3 regions of the Burkholderia sp. F1 genome follow, and region 1 is predicted to be linked to each of the others. Evidence: predicted binding sites of a transcription regulator. Region 1 holds the regulator's gene; each other region holds the start of a gene.
What was found. The regulator LexA, encoded in region 1, represses DNA repair genes until DNA is damaged. The targets are predictions, from matches to a motif close to ACTGTATNNNNATACAGT.
Positions count from the first base shown of each region.

Region 1 (7,054 bases):
AATTCGTAGACGAAGGCGCTCTGCGGATGATCGTAGACGTCCTGCGGGCTGCCGACCTGCTCGACGCGCCCGTGGTTCAGCACGACGATGCGATCCGCGACTTCCAGTGCCTCCTCCTGGTCGTGCGTGACGAAGATCGTCGAGATGTGCAGGTCGTCGTGCAGGCGGCGCAGCCAGCCGCGCAGCTCCTTGCGGACTTTCGCGTCGAGCGCGCCGAACGGCTCGTCGAGCAGCAGCACCTTCGGCTCGACCGCGAGCGCACGGGCGAGCGCGATGCGCTGCCGCTGGCCGCCCGACAGCTCCGACGGATAGCGCTGCGCGAGCCAGTCGAGCTGCACGAGCTTCAGCAGCTCGTGCACCTTGTCGCGGATCACGGCCTCCGACGGCCGCTCGCGGCGCGGCTTCACGCGCAGCCCGAACGCGACGTTCTCGAACACGGTCATGTGGCGGAACAGCGCGTAGTGCTGGAACACGAAGCCGACCTGGCGCTCGCGCGCGCCGACCGACGCGACGTCCTGGCCCTGCAGCACGACCTGCCCCGCGTCCGCGTGCTCGAGGCCCGCGATCACGCGCAGCAGCGTGGTCTTGCCGCAGCCCGACGGCCCGAGCAGCGCGACCAGCTCGCCCGCCGGAAAGTCGAGCGATACGTTGTCGAGCGCCGTGAAATCGCCGAAGCGCTTGTGCAGATGACTGACGGTGATGCCCATTCTGGTTGCCTCTTTACGAATTCGACGAAGTGACGGCGGGGCCGGCATGCGCGGGAGCGGCGTCGCGCGCGCCGGCCAGATCGGCCGCGAGATGGCGCTCCGCGAGCAGCTTCAGCGCGAGCGTGACGAGCGCGAGCAGCGCGAGCACCGACGCCACCGCGAACGCGGCCGCGAAGTTGTACTCGTTGTACAGGATCTCGACGTGCAGCGGCATCGTGTCGGTCACGCCACGGATGTGGCCCGACACCACCGATACCGCGCCGAACTCGCCCATCGCGCGCGCGTTGCACAGGATCACGCCGTACAGCAGGCCCCACTTCACGTTCGGCAGCGTCACGCGGCGGAAGATCTGCCAGCCCGACGCGCCGAGCACGCGCGCGGCCTCCTCCTCGTCGCTGCCCTGCGCCTGCATCAGCGGGATCAGCTCGCGCGCGACGAACGGGAACGTGACGAAGATCGTCGCGAGCACGATGCCCGGCACCGCGAAGATGATCTGCACGTCGTGCGCCTGCAGCCACGGCCCGAGCCAGCCCTGCGCGCCGAACAGCAGCACGTAGATCAGGCCCGAGATCACCGGCGACACCGAGAACGGCAGGTCGATCAGCGTCGTCAGCAGCGCCTTGCCGCGGAATTCGAACTTCGCGATCGCCCACGACGCGCACACGCCGAACACGAGGTTGAGCGGCACGGCGATCACGGCGACGGTCAGCGTCAGCTTGATCGCCGACCACGCGTCCGGATCGGCGAGCGACTCGAGGTAGAAGCCGACGCCCTTTCTCAGCGCCTCGAAGAACACGGCCGCGAGCGGCACGACGAGGAAGAACGCGAGGAACGCGAGCGCGATGCCCGTGAGCAGCCAGCGCACGGCGCGCGGCTCGCTGACCGGGTCGAGCCGCTTCGCGGCGCGCGCCTGCGCGGCGGCGGACGGAGTGCTCAGCACGGCGGCGGCCTCCTGGCTCATCGTTGGCCTCCTGCGGTGGCGGTGGCTGCGGTCGCGGTACCGCTCGCGGCGCGGCCGGACGATGCGGCGCGGCTCGTGCGGCGCTGCAGATACCACTGCAGCGTGTTGATCAGCAGCAGCATCACGAACGACACGACGAGCATCACGACCGCGAGCGCGGTCGCGCCCGCGTAGTCGTACTGCTCGAGCTTCGTGATGATCAAGAGCGACGTGATCTCGGACTTCATCGGCACGTTGCCGGCGATGAAGATCACCGAGCCGTATTCGCCGAGCGCGCGCGCGAACGCGAGCGCGAAACCGGTCAGCAGCGCCGGCAGCACGGCCGGCAGCACGACGCGGCGGAACGTCAGCCAGCGCGACGCGCCCAGGCACGCGGCGGCCTCCTCCTGCTCGCGCTCGAAATCCTCGAGCACCGGCTGCACGGTGCGCACGACGAACGGCAGCCCGATGAAGGTCAGCGCGACCAGCACGCCGAGCGGCGTGAACGCGATCTTGACGCCGAACGGCGCGAGATACTGGCCGACCCAGCCGTTGGTCGCGTAGACGGCGGCGAGCGAAATGCCGGCGACCGACGTCGGCAGCGCGAACGGCAGGTCGACGATCGCATCGACGACGCGCTTGAACGGGAACGTGTAGCGCACGAGCACCCACGCGACGAGGAAGCCGAACACCGCGTTGATCAGCGCGCCGCCCAGCGCCGCCGAGAACGTCAGCCGGTACGACGCGAGCACGCGCGGCGACGCGACGGCCGCGACGAACTGGTCCCACGAAAGCGTCGCGGTCTTCAGGAACGTGGCGGCGAGCGGAATCAGCACCACGAGGCTCAAATAGGCCACCGTGATGCCGAGCGTCACGCCGAAACCGGGCAGCGCGCTCGGCTTGCGAAAGGTGTACGTCGTCATCGGATGCTCTTGCTGGGTCGAATCACATGGGTCCGGCGCGAACGCCGGGGTGCGGCGCGCTGCTGTCGCGCGCCGCTGTCGTTATGTCGTCACTGCGGCTTGTAGATCGAATCGAACACGCCGCCGTCTGCGAAATGCGTCTTCTGCGCATTCGTCCAGCCGCCGAACGTGTCGTCGACCGTGTACAGCTTCAATTTCGGGAACTGCTTCGTCAGCGCCGCCGGCACGTCCTTCGAGCGCGGCCGGTAGTAGTTGCGCGCCGCGATCTCCTGGCCCTGCGGGCTGTACAGGTAGTTCAGGTACGCCTCGGCGAGCTTGCGCGAGCCCTTCTTGTCGACCACCTTGTCGACGATCGCGACCGGCGGCTCGGCCAGGATGCTCACCGACGGCACGACGATCTCGAACTTGTCGGTGCCGAATTCCTTGATCGACAGGAACGCCTCGTTCTCCCACGCGATCAGCACGTCGCCGATGCCGCGCTGCACGAAGCTCGTCGTCGCTCCTCGCGCGCCTGAGTCGAGCACGCCCGCGTTCTTGTAGAGCTTCGTGACGAAATCCTTCGCGGTCTGCTCGTTGCCGCCCGGCTTGTGCACCGCATACGCCCATGCGGCGAGATAGTTCCAGCGCGCGCCGCCCGAGGTCTTCGGGTTCGGCGTGACGATCGACACGCCCGGCTTCGTCAGGTCGTCCCAGTCCCTGATGCCCTTCGGATTGCCCTTGCGCACCAGGAACACGATCGTCGACGTGTACGGCGACGCGTTGTCGGGCAAGCGCTTCTGCCAGTCCTTGTTGACGAGCCCCTTGTTCGCGAGCGCGTCGATGTCGTACGCGAGCGCGAGCGTCACGACGTCCGCCTGCAGCCCGTCGAGCACCGAGCGCGCCTGCGCGCCCGAGCCGCCGTGCGACTGCTTGAAGTTGACGGTCTCGCCCGTCTTCGCCTTCCATTCCTTGCCGAACGCCTGGTTGAAGTCCTGATACAGCTCGCGCGTCGGGTCGTACGACACGTTCAGGAAAGTCGCGTCGGCGTGCGCCTGCGCGACGACGCCCAGCGCCGCGGCCGCGCCCAGCGCGAAGGTTGCGATCAAGCGGCGCGCCCCGCTCGCCAGTCCCGTATTGCGCTTCACCATCCGTGCTTCTCCCGTGTTGTCGGTCATGTTGTCGGTATTGCGAGATGCGAGCCAGTCTATCGAACGGGTTACATGATTAAAAATAATCGTTCCTTATTTTTTAATACTAAAAAGTGCTAACGCAGACGGAATCGTCGGTTGCCGCGGACGAACCGGCGTCCGGACGTCGCCGGATCACGCCGGAATCGACGCGATCGCGACGAACCTCACGTAACACTTGAAATTCCCGGAGTACTGTATAAAAATACAGCTCACTGTCTATCCATACAGTTAAGCCATGACCAAACTCACCGCCCGCCAGCAGCAAGTGTTCGACTTGATCCGCCGCGCGATCGAGCGCTCCGGCTTCCCGCCCACCCGTGCCGAGATCGCGGCCGAACTGGGCTTCAGTTCGCCGAATGCGGCCGAGGAGCACCTGCGCGCACTGGCGCGCAAAGGCGTGATCGAGCTGGCGGCCGGTGCGTCGCGCGGCATCCGCCTGCTCGGCGGCGACGACGCGCCGCACCAGTTCACGCTGCCGCACGCGGCCCTGATGCAGCTGTCGCTGCCGCTCGTCGGCCGGGTCGCGGCAGGTAGCCCGATCCTCGCGCAGGAGCACATCTCGCAGCATTTCGCGTGCGATCCCGCGCTGTTCTCCAGCAAGCCGGACTACCTGCTGAAGGTTCGCGGCCTGTCGATGCGCGACGCCGGCATCCTCGACGGCGACCTGCTCGCCGTGCAGAAGCGCACGGAAGCGAAGGACGGCCAGATCATCGTCGCGCGTCTGGGCGACGACGTCACCGTCAAGCGCCTGAAGCGCCGGCCCGGCGGCCTCGAGCTGATCGCGGAGAACCCTGATTACGAAAACATCTTCGTCAAGGCCGGCAGCGCGGAATTCGCGCTGGAAGGCATCGCCGTCGGGCTGATTCGCTCGGGCGAATTCTGACAATCCGTCTCGCTCAGGAGAACACCATGGAACGCCTTGCCCGCCTGCTGCCTTTCCGCCAATTCGGTCGCCTGCGTCACCTGCGCGGCCGCACGCCGTGCGTGCCGCTGACCGTCGCGGCGCCCACCGGTCAAGAAGAAGCAGTCGAACGGCAAGCGTCGTTGCTGCCGTCGGCGCTGCCTGCGTTCGCGCGGGTATCGCTGAACGCCGGCCTGAATCACGCGGAACCGGCGCGCCGCGCGCCGGTGCGGGTCTACCATGGTTCGTCGCGCCTGATCATGGTCGGGACGATCGAGGCGGTGTGCCGGATGATCGATCACTGCATCGCCGAGGAACGTTCGATCGCGCAAGGCAGTCTCTGATTGCGGAACATTCCCGCACCGGAGGCATCGTGAGTCATGCACCGGGCCGCCCCAGGCGGCTCAAACCCCTGTTGATCGTCGTGCTGGCCGCCGTCGTCATCGCGGCGATCGGCTATGCGTATGCGTCACCCTACGTCGCACTCGGCCGCCTGAAGTCGGCGATCGATGCGCGCGATGCGCAGGCGGTCAGCGAGTACGTGGATTTCCCGTCGCTGCGCATCAGCCTGAAGCAGCAGGTCACCGACGAGTTGATGCGCCGGATCGACGCCAAACGGCAGAACAACCCGTTCGCCGTGATCGGCGCGTTGATCGGTTCAGCATTGATCGGGCCACTGGTTGACGCCTACGCGACCCCGGAAGGCGTCGCGGCGCTGATGAGCGGATTGCCGCCACGGGGCAATCCGGGCGAGCGGCCGCCCGAGTGGCCGGCACAGCCGCCGGCCGATTCGGCTGGCAGCGCCGCATCGACGAATGGGCCGAACGCGGCCGCCGGCAGCGCGCCGGCCGCGCCGGCCGCACCGGCATCAACCACTTCGTCGCAGGCCAGCGCGCCGAGGCAGCAGCAAACGAGCGCCGGCTACCGGAGCGTCGACGAATTCGTCGTGACGTACCAGCGCAGCGCGGATGGGACGCGCTACGCGGCGATACTTCACCGCGTCGGGCTGTTTTCGTGGAAGCTGTCCGCGATCGACCTGCACGGCTGAACCGGCAGCGTACCGGCGCCGCGCGCGGCCGGCGGACGGCCGGCGCACAGCACGAGCCGGCGCCGGTCAGACGATAAAACTGTTAGGCAGTCATCTGGCGGCGGTCGCCGCCGCGTCGCGTTCTCGAGCGATTTCGGCCTTCTGCTCTTCGGCGGACGAGCACGCAACCAGGATGCTGCAGTTCACGCGATCGAGCAGTTGCGTATTGCCCGAACCCATCCACCATCTCGACAACCCGCTGCGGCAGCGGTGCCCGACCACGATCAGGTCCACCTTCAGTTCCGCGGCGAGGTTGGCGATCTCGTCGATCGGGTAGCCAAACGCGAAATGCCCTTCCGCCTGCAATCCGCGTTCGCGCAGCCAGTCCACGCCTTCCTGCAGGATTTCGCGCGCCGTTTCCTCGAAGCGGCCACACGCGACATCGGTCAACAATCCGGCGCTTTGCGCAATGCTCGAACGCATGTCGACGACGGACAGCAAGTGCGTCTCGGCCTTCAGGTCCAGCGCGAGATTGGCGCCGCAACGCAATGCCTTGCGTCCCTCGAGCGTGCCGTCATAACACAGCAAAATCTTGTTGTAGCTAGCCATGAGCCCTCCCATTCGAGACAACGAACCCTACGCATTCATCATGGTGCGCCGCAATCCGGGACGCAAGGGATGGAAAACGCTGATTCGCCCCGTGCGGCCGATACGCGATGATGCAGTGCATGATCGGCAAGCGCCGGCACCGCGTCGTGCGCGCACGCCCTGAAGACGTGCAGGCAATGCACTAGAATGGCCCGATCGGGCCGCCCGTTCGCGTCACACGCAGGCTGCGCGCCGGCATCGCGTTTTGCCGTCATGCCGGTGTGACCGTCCACCGGCGCATCGGTTCGCGCCCCGGCGTCGGCGCGCACGGTCGCCGGACGTGTCCGCCACGCTGCATCCAACGACAACATTGCCCATGTCCGTCGCACCGATCGATTTCCAGAACGTCGAAAAACGCTATGGCGGCAAGCTCGTCGTCAACGGCCTGTCCTTTCGCGTCCATGCCGGCGAATGCTACGGCCTGCTCGGGCCGAACGGCGCCGGCAAGACCACGACGCTGAAGATGCTGCTCGGCATCACGTACCCGGACGCCGGTGCGATCTCGCTATGCGGCGAACCGGTTCCGGCGCGCGCGCGCCGTGCGCGCCAGCGAGTCGGCGTCGTTCCGCAATTCGACAATCTCGACCCGGATTTCACGGTTCGCGAGAATCTGCTGGTGTTCAGCCGCTATTTCGGCGTGTCGGCGCACGACGCCCGCGCGCTCGTGCCGTCGCTGCTCGCGTTCGCGAAGCTCGAGAACAAGGCGGACGCGAAGGTCAGCGAGCTGTCGGGCGGCATG
Region 1 covers NZ_CP172421.1:1,780,462-1,787,515, reverse strand. The annotation lists gene ACFIMZ_RS08630 (sulfate/molybdate ABC transporter ATP-binding protein) at 1-707, opposite strand, end outside; gene cysW (sulfate ABC transporter permease subunit CysW) at 721-1,668, opposite strand; gene cysT (sulfate ABC transporter permease subunit CysT) at 1,665-2,570, opposite strand; gene ACFIMZ_RS08615 (sulfate ABC transporter substrate-binding protein) at 2,660-3,697, opposite strand; gene lexA (transcriptional repressor LexA) at 3,975-4,622, shown strand; gene ACFIMZ_RS08605 (hypothetical protein) at 4,649-4,984, shown strand; gene ACFIMZ_RS08600 (DUF2939 domain-containing protein) at 5,014-5,688, shown strand; gene ACFIMZ_RS08595 (universal stress protein) at 5,779-6,276, opposite strand; gene ACFIMZ_RS08590 (hypothetical protein) at 6,315-6,626, opposite strand; gene nodI (nodulation factor ABC transporter ATP-binding protein NodI) at 6,632-7,054, shown strand, end outside.

Region 2 (7,054 bases), on a different replicon from region 1:
GATCCGCACCGGCTGATCACGTTCGGCGGGCTGAAGCTCACGCCGGCGCGCGTCGAGAGCCCTTACATCATCCGCGTCGCGATCGCGCTGCTGATGGTCGCCGCAAGCATCGAGGGCCGCTCGGAAATCATGAACGCGCTGCCGATCCGCCGCGCGCATCCGCATTTCGTCGAGAACCTGCGCTCGGTCGGCGCGAACGTCGAGTGGACGAGCAGCGAGTGATGCGAGCCGTGCGGCGCTGCGCGACATGAAAAAGGCCGAGCTCGACAAGCGCGACTGGATCGCCGGCCTGGAGAAGGGCCTGATGATCCTCGAAGCGTTCGACAGCCAGCATGCGCGCATGACGCCGACCCAGGCCGCCGCCCGCACCGGTCTCACGCGCACCGCCGCGCGGCGTTACCTGCTGACGCTCGAATCGCTCGGCTACGTCTATACCGACGGCAAGCTGTACGGGCTGACGCCGCGCGTGCTGCGGGTCGGCTGGTCGTACTTCGATTCCGCGCGGCTGCCGCGCACCGTCCAGCCGTATCTGCAGCAGTTGAGCGCGACGCTGAACGAATCCGCGTACGTGAGCGTGCTCGACGAGTGGGAGCTGGTGTTCATCGCGCGCAACGGCGTGTCGCGCGTGATGACGACCGGCTTCGTGCTCGGCGCGCGCGTGCCGGCGCCGCTGACGTCGCCGGGCGTCGTGCTGCTCGCGCATCATCCGGATCGCGACGCGGTCCGCGCGTGGCTCGACGGCGCCGAGCTGCCGCCGTTCACGCCGCATACGATCACAAACAACGCGCGCCTGCTCGAACAGATCGACCGCGCGCGCGACGACGGGTTTGCGGTGATCGAGCAGCAGTTGCAGGTCGGCGTGCGCGGGATCGCGGTGCCGCTGAAGAACCGGCACGGCGAAGTCGTCGCCGCGCTGAGCACCAACATGCCGATCGGCGCCGAAACGACCGAAGCGGCGGTGCGACGCGTGCTGCCGCAACTGCAGGAAACCGCGCTCGCGATGCTCAACATGCTGTGAGCCCTCTCCCGCGCATCCTCAGCCGATCCGCCACCAGCGCGGCAGCAGATCCCGCACCTCGCGCCGCCGATAGCGGTCGTCGATCAGGTGCACGACGCCCTCGTCCTGCTCGGTGCGGATCACCCGCCCGGCCGCCTGCACGACCTTCTGCAGCCCCGGATACAGGTAGATGAAGTCGTAGCCGTTGCCGAAGCGCGCGTCCATCGCGCGGCGCATCTGCTCGTTGACGTCGTTGACCTGCGGCAGGCCGAGCGTCGCGATGAACGCGCCGATCAGCCGCTCGCCTGCCAGGTCCACCCCTTCCGAAAACGCGCCGCCCAGCACCGCGAAGCCGACGCCGCGCCCGCCCGCGTCGAAGCGTGCGAGGAACGCGTCGCGTTCGGCTTCGGCCATGCCGGGCGCCTGCGCCCAGACGGGCACGTCCGGATGACGCTCCTGCATCAGCGCGACGACGCGCTGCAGGTAATCGAAACTGCTCAGGAAGCTCAGGTAGTTGCCGGGACGCGCTGCGTACTGCGCGGCGATCAGGTCGGCGATCGGCACGAGCGACCGGTCGCGGTCGCGCCAGCGCGTCGACACGTGGCTCGCGACGCGCACGGTCAGCTGTTCGGCGCGGAACGGCCCGTCGACATCGAGCCAGCCTGTGTCGGCGGGCAGCCCGAGCGTGTCGCGATAAAAATGGAACGGGCGCAGCGTCCCGGAAAACAGCACGGTCGCGCGGGCGGCCGAGAAGCGCGGCGCGAGGAAGCCGGCCGGGATCACGTTGCGCACGCACAGCGTCGATTGCGCACGGCGCCGCCGGCCCGCCGGCGCCACGCCGTCGAGCCCCGGCTGCCGGGGCGTCGGCTCGCCGTGCAGCGTGACGTCGAAGATCGACGCGTCGTCGAACGCGTCCGCCAGCGCGCCGAACTGGATCGCGTCGAAATGAAACCGCAGCAACGCGTCGTCGTTCGCGCGCGGCGCGTCGGCCAGGTGCTCGCCGATCGCCGCGACGAGGTTCTGCACGGCCGACACGAGCGGACCGGGGATGTCGGGATATGCCGCGTAGCGCGTCTGCTGCGCGCGATTCAGCGCGCCCCAGGCGCGGCCGAGCCGCTCGAACGCCTTGCGCAGCGCGGCCGGCGCTGCGTCGCGCGCGGCCGCGAACGCGAACGGGTCGAGCGATCCGCTGTACATCTTGCGCGCGCGGTCGAGCAGGTTGTGCGCTTCGTCGACGAGCACGCCGATCCGCCACTGGTTCTGCTGCGCAAGCACGTGCAGCATCGCGCTGCCGTCGTAGTAGTAGTTGTAGTCGCCGACCACCATGTCCGACCAGCGCGCCAGTTCCTGCACGAGGTAGTACGGACAGACGTCGTGCGCGAGCGCGGCCGCGCGCACCGTGTCGCGGTCGAGCAGCCCGTTGCCGATCGCCGTGTCGCGCGCGGCGGCGAGCCGGTCGTAGAAGCCGCGCGCGAGCGGGCACGATTCGCCGTGGCACGCGTTGTCCGGGTGCTCGCACGCCTTGTCGCGCGCGACGAGCTCCAGCACGCGCAGCGGCAGCGCCGGCGTGCCGGCGCCGAGCGTCGTGGCCGCGTCGAGCGCGAGCGCGCGGCCCGGCGTCTTCGCGGTCAGGAAGAACACGCGGTCGAGCTGATCCTCGCCGCACGCCTTCAGCAGCGGAAACACCGTGCCGAGCGTCTTGCCGATGCCGGTCGGCGCCTGCGCGATCAGGCAGCGTTCGTCGCGCGCCGCGCGATAGACAGCGACCGCCAGCTCGCGCTGCCCGCTGCGGAACCGCTCGTGCGGAAACTGCAGCGCGCGCAGCGCCGCGTCGCGCGCGGCACGGTGCGCGGTTTCGCGTTCGGCCCAGCCGACGAAGCACGCGCACTGCTCGGCGAAGAACGCCGCGAGCGCGTCGGCCGCCAGCGTCTCGCTCAGCACGGTCTCGCGCTCGGACACGATGTCGAAATACACGAGCGCGACCGTGATCTCCGGCAGTTCGCGCGCGTCGCACAGCAGGTGCGCGTACACCTTCGCCTGCGCCCAGTGCAGCGCGCGATGATTGGCGGGCATCGCGTCGAGGTTGCCGCGGTAAGTCTTGATTTCCTCGAGGCGGTTCGCCGCCGGATCGTAGCCATCCGCGCGGCCGCGCACGGTCAGCGTCCCCCACGTGCCCGACAGTGGAATCTCGGTCTCGTAGCGGGCGCCGCGGCGCGACGTCACCGCGCCGTGCCCCGCGATGCCTTCGAGCGCGGTCGGCGCGGGCGTGAAGCGCAGGTCGAGATCGCCGCGCCGCGCGGTGAACTCGCACATTGCCCGCACCGCGACGACGTAGCTCATGCGCAGTGCCCCGCGGCGACGGCGGGCACGACGACGTCGCCCGCCCATTCGACGTCGACGACGCGCACCGGCATCCCGTGGCCGATGCAGTAGCCGAGCCAGCGCGTCTGGTTGTCCTGCAGGCGGTCGCCGGGCCCCTTCACCTCGATCAGCTCGTAGCGCCGTTCGGCGGGCCAGAAACGGACGAGATCAGGCAGCCCCGAGCGGTTGCTGCGGATGTCGGCGAGCAGGCGCGCGAACCAGAGCCGCAGATGCGCGGGCGGCAGGCACGCCAGCGCTTCGTCGAGCAATTCCGGGCTCAGCACGCCCCAGAACACGAACGGCGACTGCAGGCCCAGCTTCGTCGCGAAATGGCGGCGGATCGTCTCGCGGTACGCGCCGGAATCGAGCTGCGCGAAGCACGCGGCGAACGCGTCCGCGCGGCGCGCGGCGAAATCGGGCGCATGCAGGTCGGCCGGCCCGCGCTGGAACGGGTGGAAGAACGCGCCCGGCACGGCGGCGAACACGGGCTCCCAGCACAGCAGGCCGAACAGCGAGTTGATCAGCGTGTTCTCGACGTAATGGACCGGCGCGTCGGGCTGCGCGAGATGGTCGCGCACCGCGTATTCGACGCTGACGAACGCGTCGGGGCGCGCCAGCACCAGCGTGTCGCGCGGCACGTCCGGCGCGGCGGGCGCGCGCTCGACCGTGCGGCCGGCACGGCGCTGCAGGCGCGGCAGCATCCGTTCGACGCGCTGGCGCTCCTCGTCGCTCTCGAATGCGGCGCGCGCGTCGAGGGCCAGCGCGAGCGCGTCGTCGTCGTGCCCGCTGCGCTCGAGCACGCGGATTCGCCGGTGGCGGCTGCCGGGCCACGCGCTGCGCGCATACGCGTCGAGCGCGAGCGGCCAGGCGCCGCGGCGTTCGCCGGTCTGACCCACCGCGAACAGCAGCTTCGCGCGGCGCGTCTCGAGCCACGGCTGCCCGCACGCGACCATGCCGATTGCGTCGGCGAGCGCTTCGAGCGGCGCGTCGTCGGGCCACGCGTCGAGCGCATCGCGGCACGCGTGCAGCGCGAGATACGCGTCGACGTCGCCGCGACGCTGGAACGCGCGCGACGACGGCGCAAACGGCACGCTTTCGTACTGGAACACGCCGAGATCGGCGAGCACGAATTCGCTCCAGTCCTGATGGAGATTGCCGAAGAACATCAGCCGCAGCCGGTCGCACAGTGCGCCGACCGTCACTCGCAGCACGCAGTCGCCGTTCGGCGGAGGAGCGCCCTGCGGTTGGCCGGCCGAAAACCATGCGTCGAACGGCTGGGCCAAGTCGTGCGCGAGCCGCAGCCGGTCGAGCCATTCGCTCTTGCGCTCGCCCGCATGGGCGCCGAGCGGCGGAAACATCCGCAGCAATTCCGCCTTGGTGCACAACGCAAAAATCTCATCGAGCGTCAGCGCCGGCGCCGGATCGACCCAGCCCGCCGCAACGAGCGGCGCGGCCGACGCGCGCGGACAGCCGATCTCGTCGTAGGCGAGCTTGCTCGCGCGGAAATCCGGACCGTTGCGCATCAGCATCCGCACGAGCAGCGCGCGCGACGCCTGCGGCAGCGACGGGAATGCCTGCAGGAATGCCCGTTCGCTGTCGTCGAACACGTCGTCGTAGCGCTCGCCGAGCCAGGCAAGCGCACGTTCGAAATTGGTCAGGTAGTAAAACGCCGGCGGAGGCGGCGAAGATGGGGTCACGGAGATCGGTCACTGTACGTTTGTACAGGTCGGAATCATAGCAAATGTGAAGCCGGCGGCGGGCGATGTGCGGTTGCGACGTCCCCTCGGACGCGCGCACAATCGAAAGCGTCACATCGCACGACGGTCCTCGTGCCTCGGCCAGCGCGACCGCGAAGCATGCGGATCGTCCGGCGCACATCGGCGCGCCGCGCCGAAGGAGCGTTCGCCATGACTACCCGCCGCCCGCCTTCCCGCGACACCACCGCGCCGCAAGCCGCGGAGCGCTGGTCGCAACACGTGACCGAACGCAGCGACGCGCTCGATCTCGAACCGGGCACGTTCTCGCACGACGATCCCGAGGACATCGCGCAGGCGCTGAAACGCGCGGCGGAGCGCAGCACGCGCCGCAAGGGCACGCCGTACCAGTCCGCGATGTCGATGCTCAATTTCTACATCAACCGGGCGGGCGCGCATCTGCCGCAAGACCGCCGCGACACGCTCGAACGCGCGAAGCAGAAGCTGCGCGAAGCGTTTGGCCGCGGGTCGTGACGACGAAGCAACGCAGTCGCCCGTCGTACGCTACCGTGCATCACTGGCTGGAAGTATTCAGCGGGCTGCGTTTCAGGGTCCGCACGTCGATCATGCCTTCGTCGTCGGCAATCGAATGCTCTCCGACGCTGCGCAACGCCCCGCGCAGCGCCACGCCATCCGCGAATCGCCGCTTCGTCTGTTCGTCCGCGTCCCGTCCGTCATCCTTCAGCCCGCTCAGCGAATACAGCCGCCCGTCGAAAATCATCAACGCGACCCATGAGTCGAATCGCTCGTCGGGTGTGAAGAAGTATGTGACGCGGTCCGCGCGCAGCCCGCTCCGGAGATAGATGCGGGTCGAATAGTCATCGGGAAAGGCGATCGCGCCGTCCTGTACGCCGATTCCGCCGCTGATCGGCATGTGGACGCCGGGCTTGTCGACATAGGCCACGCAGTTCAGTTTCGGGTGCCCGGGCACCGGGCAACCCGGCATTACGACCTCGAACCCATCCGCCGCGAGTCCGTCGATCCGCTTCCCGAAGCGCGTGTAGATGGCCTTGCCGTCGCTGATGAAGTACGGAGACACGTAGCGCAACGTCGGCTCCATCCCGGGCAGCAGGCGGATCTCGCGGTAATCGGCCAGGAAGACCTTGCCCTGGTTGATCGCGAACGCCCGTGTCCAGCGCCCGTTGCCGAACATCGTCACCGGTGCGTCCGGCGACATGCCGTCGACGCGATCGCCGTAGTAGTAGACGTTGTTCTTGTCGCGCGCCCACACGTCCGACTCCGCTACCGACTCGGCCCCTTCGGGCGTGAAGCGCCGGAAGGTGGCGGCATCGGCGCCCGCAATGCGAACCACCGGCGAAACTGAACTTGAGTTCAGGTAATAGACCCACTTGCCGTCGGTCGCATAGATCGGGGAGCCGGCATTCGCATCGGGCTCCAGGTCGATCAGCCGCAGTTCGCCATCCGTCAACCGGTAATACTCGACAGTGTCGCGCTGCGTGTGGGGGCGCAATGCGTCCGGCAGGCCGCACCGCAGATCGATGACGGGGCCTGCGTGAGTCGGCTGGCAGCTCGGACCGCTGCCCGAGCTGCTCCGCCGGATGAAATAGCCCTTGCCGTCGATCGTCGCGAACGCTTCCCTGTCGTGCGCATACCATCTCAGCACTTTCGCGTGATGGACCCCGCATGCGCCGATCTTTGCCTTGCGCTCGGTCTCGGTAAAGGCCTCGCGCGTGCCGTCGAACGCGTGCTCCTGCGTGGGCGCATACCACCGTTCGTCGCATGCCCTCAACGTGTAGGCATGCGCTCGCGAAGCGCCGCCCGCGACCACCGCCACGCAGGCCATGCCGATGCCAATCTGGCGAAAAATCCGTCCGGCCATCCGGCCCTCCGATTGTTGTTTCGCGAGATTATCGACGATCCGATGCTCCGTGCACGAAACAACCCGGCGCGGATCCGCTCAGGGGCTCAGAACTGGTAATTG
Region 2 covers NZ_CP172422.1:1,844,515-1,851,568, forward strand. The annotation lists gene ACFIMZ_RS27235 (UDP-N-acetylglucosamine 1-carboxyvinyltransferase) at 1-222, shown strand, start outside; gene ACFIMZ_RS27240 (IclR family transcriptional regulator domain-containing protein) at 248-1,018, shown strand; gene ACFIMZ_RS27245 (ATP-dependent DNA helicase) at 1,037-3,337, opposite strand; gene ACFIMZ_RS27250 (VRR-NUC domain-containing protein) at 3,334-5,055, opposite strand; gene ACFIMZ_RS27255 (DUF3175 domain-containing protein) at 5,266-5,586, shown strand; gene ACFIMZ_RS27260 (DKNYY domain-containing protein) at 5,627-6,952, opposite strand; gene ACFIMZ_RS27265 (MipA/OmpV family protein) at 7,039-7,054, opposite strand, start outside.
Region 2: a site for LexA is predicted at 5,067-5,084, ahead of ACFIMZ_RS27250 (VRR-NUC domain-containing protein). Genes of this name have one in related genera too.

Region 3 (7,054 bases), 1.6 Mb from region 1:
GCTCTGTTCGAGGCGCGCGAGCAGGTCGTTGAACGACGTGACGAGCGGCTCGATCTCGGGCGGCGCGCGCTGCGCCTCGACGGGCGACAGGTCGTCCGGACGCCGCGCGCGGATGTGGGCCTGCAGCGCGGTGAGCGGCGCGAGCCCGCGCGACAGCCCGAACCAGACGAGCAGGATCGCGAGCGGCAGGATCACGAACTGCGGCAGGATCACGCCCTTGATGATGTCGTTCGCGAGCGCGTTGCGCTTGTCGAGCGTCTCGCCGACCTGCACGAGCACCGGCTGCGGGCCGCTCGGCTGCGGCAGCGCGACTGTCGTATACGCGACGCGGACGTCGTTGCCGCGCAGCAGGTCGTCGCGGAACGCGACGACGCCCGGCGGCGGGCGGTCCTCGTCGCGCGGCAGCGGCAGGTCCGCTTCGCCCGCGACCAGCTCGCCGCGCGTGCCGAGCACCTGGAAATAGACGCTGTCGACGTTGTCCGCGCGCAGGAAGTCGCGGGTCGCCTGCGGCAGCGTCAGCTCGGCGACGCCGTTGACGGGGTGGATCTGCCGCGCGAGCACGTACGCGTTGGTCTCGAGCGCGCGGTCGAACGGCCCGTTCGCGATCGTCTTCGCGACGAGGTACGTGACGGCGATGCTCATCGGCCACAGCAGCAGCAGCGGCGCGAGCATCCAGTCGAGGATCTCGCCGAACAGCGAGCGCGGCCGCGCGGCTTCGGGCGCGTCGGTTTCGTCGGGCGGCGCGAACGGGTTCTCGTAGCGTGCGTCGCGCGCGGCGTCGGCGGCGGAAGCGGGCTCGCCGGTCGGGGGGCGGAAGCGGGCCGGCGTGGCCATCGCGGCGACGGCCGACCGTCAGCGCAGCGGCGTGCCGGCTGACGCGGGGCGGGGCTCCGCCGCGTCGGACGGAGGGGGGGCGGCGACTTTCTCGAGGCAGTAGCCGAGCCCGCGCACGGTGGCGATTCGCACGCCGCTCGGCTCGATCTTCTTGCGCAGCCGGTGCACGTAGACCTCGATCGCGTTGTTGCTGACTTCCTCGCCCCATTCGCACAGATGGTCGACGAGCTGCTCCTTCGACACGAGGCGGCCGATCCGCTGCAGCAGCACTTCGAGCAGGCCGAGCTCGCGCGCGGACAGGTCGAGCACGCGGTCGTTCGCGTACGCGATGCGGCCGACCTGGTCGAACGCGAGCGAGCCGTGCCGCACGACGGTCGGGCCGCCGCCCGCGCCGCGCCGGGTGAGCGCGCGCACGCGCGCCTCGAGCTCGTTGAGCGCGAACGGCTTGGCCATGTAGTCGTCGGCGCCGAGGTCGAGGCCCTTCACGCGCTCGTCGACGCTGTCGGCGGCGGTCAGGATCAGCACGGGGAGGTTGGAATTGCGTGCGCGCAGGCGCTTCAGGACGTCGAGCCCGGACAGCTTCGGCAGGCCGAGATCGAGGATCAGCAGGTCGAACGTCTGCATCGACAGGGCCGTGTCGGCCTCGACGCCGTTCTTCACATGGTCGACGGCATAGCCCGATTGGCGGAGTGACCGGGTGAGGCCGTCCGCGAGTATGCTGTCATCTTCGGCGATGAGAATTCGCATGTGCGTGACCGGTGGCCGGCAGGGCGATCATGCCGGCGCGGCTGTCTCCGAAGTGGTTCGTGTGTTGCGCGGCCCAATTGCGGGCTTGCATAAAACACTGTTTTTTTATACAGTGTCTGCATTCGTGCGCAGCGGCTCGTCCGGCGCACCTCAATCAGACGCTGCTCATCATAGCAAAGGACGATTCATGGAAGATAGCAAGAAAGGCTCCGGGCTGACTGCCGAGAAGAGCAAGGCGCTGGCCGCCGCGCTCGCGCAGATCGAGAAGCAGTTCGGCAAAGGGTCGATCATGCGCATGGGCGACGGCGAAGCCACCGAGGACATCCAGGTCGTGTCCACGGGCTCGCTGGGCCTCGACATCGCGCTCGGCGTCGGCGGCCTGCCGCGCGGCCGGGTGGTCGAAATCTATGGTCCGGAATCGTCCGGCAAGACCACGCTCACGCTGCAGGTGATCGCGGAGTTGCAGAAGCTCGGCGGCACCGCGGCGTTCATCGACGCCGAGCACGCGCTCGACGTCCAGTACGCGTCGAAGCTCGGCGTCAACGTGCCCGAACTGCTGATCTCGCAGCCGGACACCGGCGAGCAGGCGCTCGAAATCACCGACGCGCTGGTGCGCTCGGGCTCGATCGACATGATCGTCATCGACTCGGTCGCGGCGCTCGTGCCGAAGGCCGAAATCGAAGGCGAGATGGGCGATTCGCTGCCGGGCCTGCAAGCCCGCCTGATGTCGCAGGCGCTGCGCAAGCTGACGGGCACGATCAAGCGCACGAACTGCCTCGTGATCTTCATCAACCAGATCCGGATGAAGATCGGCGTGATGTTCGGCAACCCGGAAACCACGACGGGCGGCAACGCGCTCAAGTTCTATGCGTCGGTGCGTCTCGACATCCGCCGGATCGGCTCGATCAAGAAGAACGACGAGGTGATCGGCAACGAAACCCGCGTGAAGGTCGTGAAGAACAAGGTGTCGCCGCCGTTCCGCGAAGCGATTTTCGACATCCTGTATGGCGAGGGCATCTCGCGTCAGGGCGAGATCATCGACCTCGGCGTGCAGGCGAAGATCGTCGACAAGGCGGGTGCCTGGTACAGCTACAACGGCGAGAAGATCGGTCAGGGCAAGGACAACGCGCGTGAATTCCTGCGCGAGAATCCGGAAATCGCGCGCGAGATCGAGAACCGCATTCGCGAATCGCTCGGCGTCGCTGCGATGCCCGATGGCGCAGGCAACGAAGCCGAGGCGATGGACGAAGAAGAGTGATGGTCAGGCGCCGGGGCGGAACGGGCGAGCCGGAGGAGTACGACGCGCGCGGCGCGCCGGGCGACTCCGAGCGGCGCGCCGCGTCCCCGGGCGCCAGCCGGCGGTCCGCGGGCGCTTCAGCCAGCCATGCCGCGAACCGCACCGCGACGAGGGCATCCGACGATGCCCTCGTTGCATTTGAGGTGACCGCGCCGGACGATCCGTTCGAACACGACGAATCGTTCGATGCGCATGACCGGGCGCGCCGCCGCGTGTCCGGCGTCGGCTTCCCGCGCGAGAGCGCGTCCGGCGCATCCGCCGCGGCCTCGGAAGACGTCTATACCCGCACGAGCCAGAACCCGCGCCGCACGCGCCGGTCGGCCGGCGCCGCGGCCGAGGCGGAGGGCGGCGCGTCGGCACGCAAGTCTTCGTCGTCGAAACCCGTTCGGTCGCTGAAGGGCCGCGCGCTCGGCTACCTGTCCCGGCGTGAGTACAGCCGCGCCGAACTGGCGCGCAAGCTCGCGCCTTATGTGGGCGACGACGAATCCGTCGAGCCGGTGCTGGATGCGCTGGAGCAGGAAGGCTGGCTGTCCGACGCGCGTTTCGCCGAGAGCCTCGTGCATCGCCGCGCGTCGCGGGTCGGCGCGGCGCGGATCGTCAACGAGCTGAAGCGTCATGCGGTCGGCGACACCCTCGTCGAGGAGGTGAGCGCGCAGCTTCGGGAGACGGAATGGGCACGCGCGCAGGCGGTCTGGCGCAAGAAATTCGGTGCACTGCCGCAAACGCCTGCCGAGCGCGCGAAGCAGGCGCGCTTCCTGGCGGCGCGTGGCTTCTCGAGCGCGACCATCGTGAAGTTGCTGAAGTGCGGCGACGAAATGTTCGGCGACGACTGACCGCCGAAGCCGCGCGCGGCACGCGATTTTGCTGCATTGCAACCACTTCCTGACAGGCGGGAATACCCGCCGTCACGTCAGCCTGTCTCAAATACCCGATATGGTAAAATCCACAGGTTTTCCTCTTCGGCCTCAACCTCCAGCATGCCGCTATCCGAGCCCGTGCCCCGTCAGTTGCGACATCGACGCGCAATCCGAGCGGAAGCCTACGAGCGCGGCGACGGCTTGTGGGACATCGAAGCCTGCCTGACCGATCACAAGCCGCGCGACGTCGCGCTTGCGTCGGGCATCCGGCCGGACGGCCTGCCGATTCATGAACTCTGGCTGCGCGTGACCATCGATCGTGACCTCAATGTCGTCGACGCCGAAGCGTCGTCGGAATGGGTGCCGTATCCCGGACACTGCCAATCCGCCAACCCCGCCTACCGGGCCCTCATCGGGCTCAATCTCTTCCGCCACTTCCGCCGCGATGCGACCCGACTTCTGTCCGGCGTCGCGGGCTGTTCCCATCTCACCGAGCTGTGCGCCGTGCTGCCGACGGCGGCGATCCAGGCGTTCGCCGGCGACGTGTGGAACGTGCGGGAGGAGGGCGGCGAGGGGCCGGAGCATGACGGCGCGCCCGCCGAACCGCCGTTCCAGTTGGGCCGCTGCCGCGCGCTCCGGTTCGACGGCGAGGTGGTGCAGCAGTACTACCCGCGCTGGTATGGCGCGAGTCGGCCGGACTCGGGTAGCACGAAGGAATGAACGGAAATCATTCGAAGAAGCGTCCTGAACGACTTTTCATCCAACTCTCAGACTGAAGGGAATCACGCATGAAGATTCACGAGTACCAGGGTAAGGAAATCCTGCGGAAATTCGGAGTCGCGGTACCGCGCGGCAAGCCGGCGTTCTCGGTTGACGAAGCCGTCAAGGTGGCGGAAGAGCTCGGCGGCCCGGTTTGGGTCGTGAAGGCTCAGATTCACGCGGGTGGCCGTGGCAAGGGCGGCGGCGTGAAGGTGGCGAAGTCGATCGAGCAGGTTCGCGAATACGCGAACCAGATCCTCGGCATGCAGCTCGTCACGCACCAGACCGGTCCGGAAGGCCAGAAAGTCAACCGTCTGATGATCGAAGAAGGCGCCGACATCAAGCAGGAACTGTATGTCAGCCTCGTCGTTGATCGCGTGTCGCAAAAGATCGTTCTGATGGGTTCGAGCGAAGGCGGCATGGACATCGAAGAAGTTGCCGAAAAGCACCCGGAACTGATCCACAAGGTCATCGTCGAGCCGTCGACCGGCCTGCTCGACGCCCAGGCCGACGACCTCGCCGCGAAGATCGGCGTGCCGGCTGGTTCGATTCCGCAAGCGCGTGCGATCCTGCAAGGCCTGTACAAGGCATTCTGGGAAACCGACGCGTCGCTGGCTGAAATCAACCCGCTGAACGTCTCCGGCGACGGCAAGGTCATCGCACTCGACGCGAAGTTCAACTTCGACTCGAACGCGCTGTTCCGCCACCCGGAAATCGTCGCGTACCGCGACCTGGACGAAGAAGATCCGGCTGAAATCGAAGCGTCGAAGTTCGACCTCGCATACATCTCGCTCGACGGCAACATCGGCTGTCTCGTGAACGGCGCAGGCCTCGCGATGGCGACGATGGACACGATCAAGCTGTTCGGCGGCGAGCCGGCGAACTTCCTGGACGTCGGCGGTGGCGCGACGACCGAGAAGGTCACCGAAGCGTTCAAGCTGATGCTGAAGAACCCGGACCTGAAGGCGATCCTCGTGAACATCTTCGGCGGCATCATGCGCTGCGACGTGATCGCGGAAGGCGTGATCGCCGGTTCGAAGGCCGTGAACCTGAACGTGCCGCTCGTCGTGCGCATGAAGGGCACGAACGAGGACCTCGGCAAGAAGATGCTGGCCGATTCGGGCCTGCCGATCATCTCGGCGGACAGCATGGAAGAAGCTGCGCAGAAGGTCGTCGCGGCTGCCGAAGGCAAGTAAGCGCGCTATTGAACACGCATGGCGGCGCGGCTTGCACGCGACGCCAATCGAACAGAGGTCAAAATACATGTCGATTCTGATCAACAAGGACACGAAGGTCATCACGCAGGGCATTACCGGCAAGACCGGTCAGTTCCACACGCGCGCCTGCCGTGAATATGCAAACGGCCGCGAAGCATTCGTCGCGGGCGTGAACCCGAAGAAGGCCGGCGAAGATTTCGAAGGCATTCCGATCTACGCAAGCGTCAAGGAAGCGAAGGAAGAAACCGGCGCGACCGTGTCGGTCATCTACGTTCCGCCGGCAGGCGCAGCGGCTGCGATCTGGGAAGCGGTCGAAGCCGATCTGGATCTCGCGATCTGCATCACGGAAGGCATCCCCGTCCGCGACATGATCGAAGTGAAGGACCGCATGCGCCGCGAAGGCCGCAAGACGCTGCTGCTCGGGCCGAACTGCCCGGGCACGATCACGCCGGACGAGCTGAAGATCGGCATCATGCCGGGCCACATCCACCGCAAGGGCCGCATCGGCGTCGTGTCGCGTTCGGGCACGCTGACGTATGAAGCAGTCGCGCAGCTGTCGGCACTGGGCCTCGGCCAGTCGTCGGCAGTCGGCATCGGCGGCGACCCGATCAACGGTCTGAAGCACATCGACGTGATGAAGATGTTCAACGACGATCCGGATACGGATGCGGTCGTGATGATCGGCGAGATCGGCGGTCCGGACGAAGCGAACGCCGCGCAGTGGATCAAGGACAACATGAAGAAGCCGGTCGTCGGCTTCATCGCGGGCGTCACGGCGCCTCCGGGCAAGCGCATGGGCCACGCCGGCGCGCTGATCTCGGGCGGTGCGGATACGGCCGAAGCGAAGCTGGAAATCATGGAAGCGTGCGGCATCACGGTCACGCGCAACCCGTCGGAAATGGGCCGCCTGCTGAAGGCTGCGCTGTAATTTCCGCGACGCAACGTCCTGCAGAAAACGCCGGCCCAGCCGGCGTTTTTTGTTACTCTCGCAAAATATTCCCGTAAGGCTGCGCGCGCATCGCGCGGCTGGCGGCGAACCCGTGTGCGCCTGCGCCCGGCAGACCTTCCACCCTGCGTCCGCCCATGCTCGAATTCCTGTCCACGCTCCATTGGGGCGCCGTGTTCCAGATCGTCGTCATCGACATTCTGCTCGGCGGCGACAACGCGGTCGTGATCGCGCTCGCATGTCGCAACCTGTCGGCGAACCAGCGTCTGCGCGGCGTCGTCTGGGGCACTGTCGGCGCGATCCTGCTGCGGATCGTGCTGATCGCGTTTGCGGTCGCGCTGCTCGACGTGCCGTTCCTGAAGTTTGCGGGCGGCGTGCTGCTGCTGTGGATCGGCAT
Region 3 covers NZ_CP172421.1:3,422,372-3,429,425, reverse strand. The annotation lists gene ACFIMZ_RS16170 (sensor histidine kinase N-terminal domain-containing protein) at 1-834, opposite strand, end outside; gene ACFIMZ_RS16165 (response regulator) at 853-1,581, opposite strand; gene recA (recombinase RecA) at 1,769-2,839, shown strand; gene recX (recombination regulator RecX) at 2,839-3,711, shown strand; gene ACFIMZ_RS16150 (DUF2889 domain-containing protein) at 3,856-4,455, shown strand; gene sucC (ADP-forming succinate--CoA ligase subunit beta) at 4,524-5,690, shown strand; gene sucD (succinate--CoA ligase subunit alpha) at 5,758-6,639, shown strand; gene ACFIMZ_RS16135 (TerC family protein) at 6,795-7,054, shown strand, end outside.
Region 3: a site for LexA is predicted at 1,678-1,695, ahead of recA (recombinase RecA). Genes of this name have one in related genera too.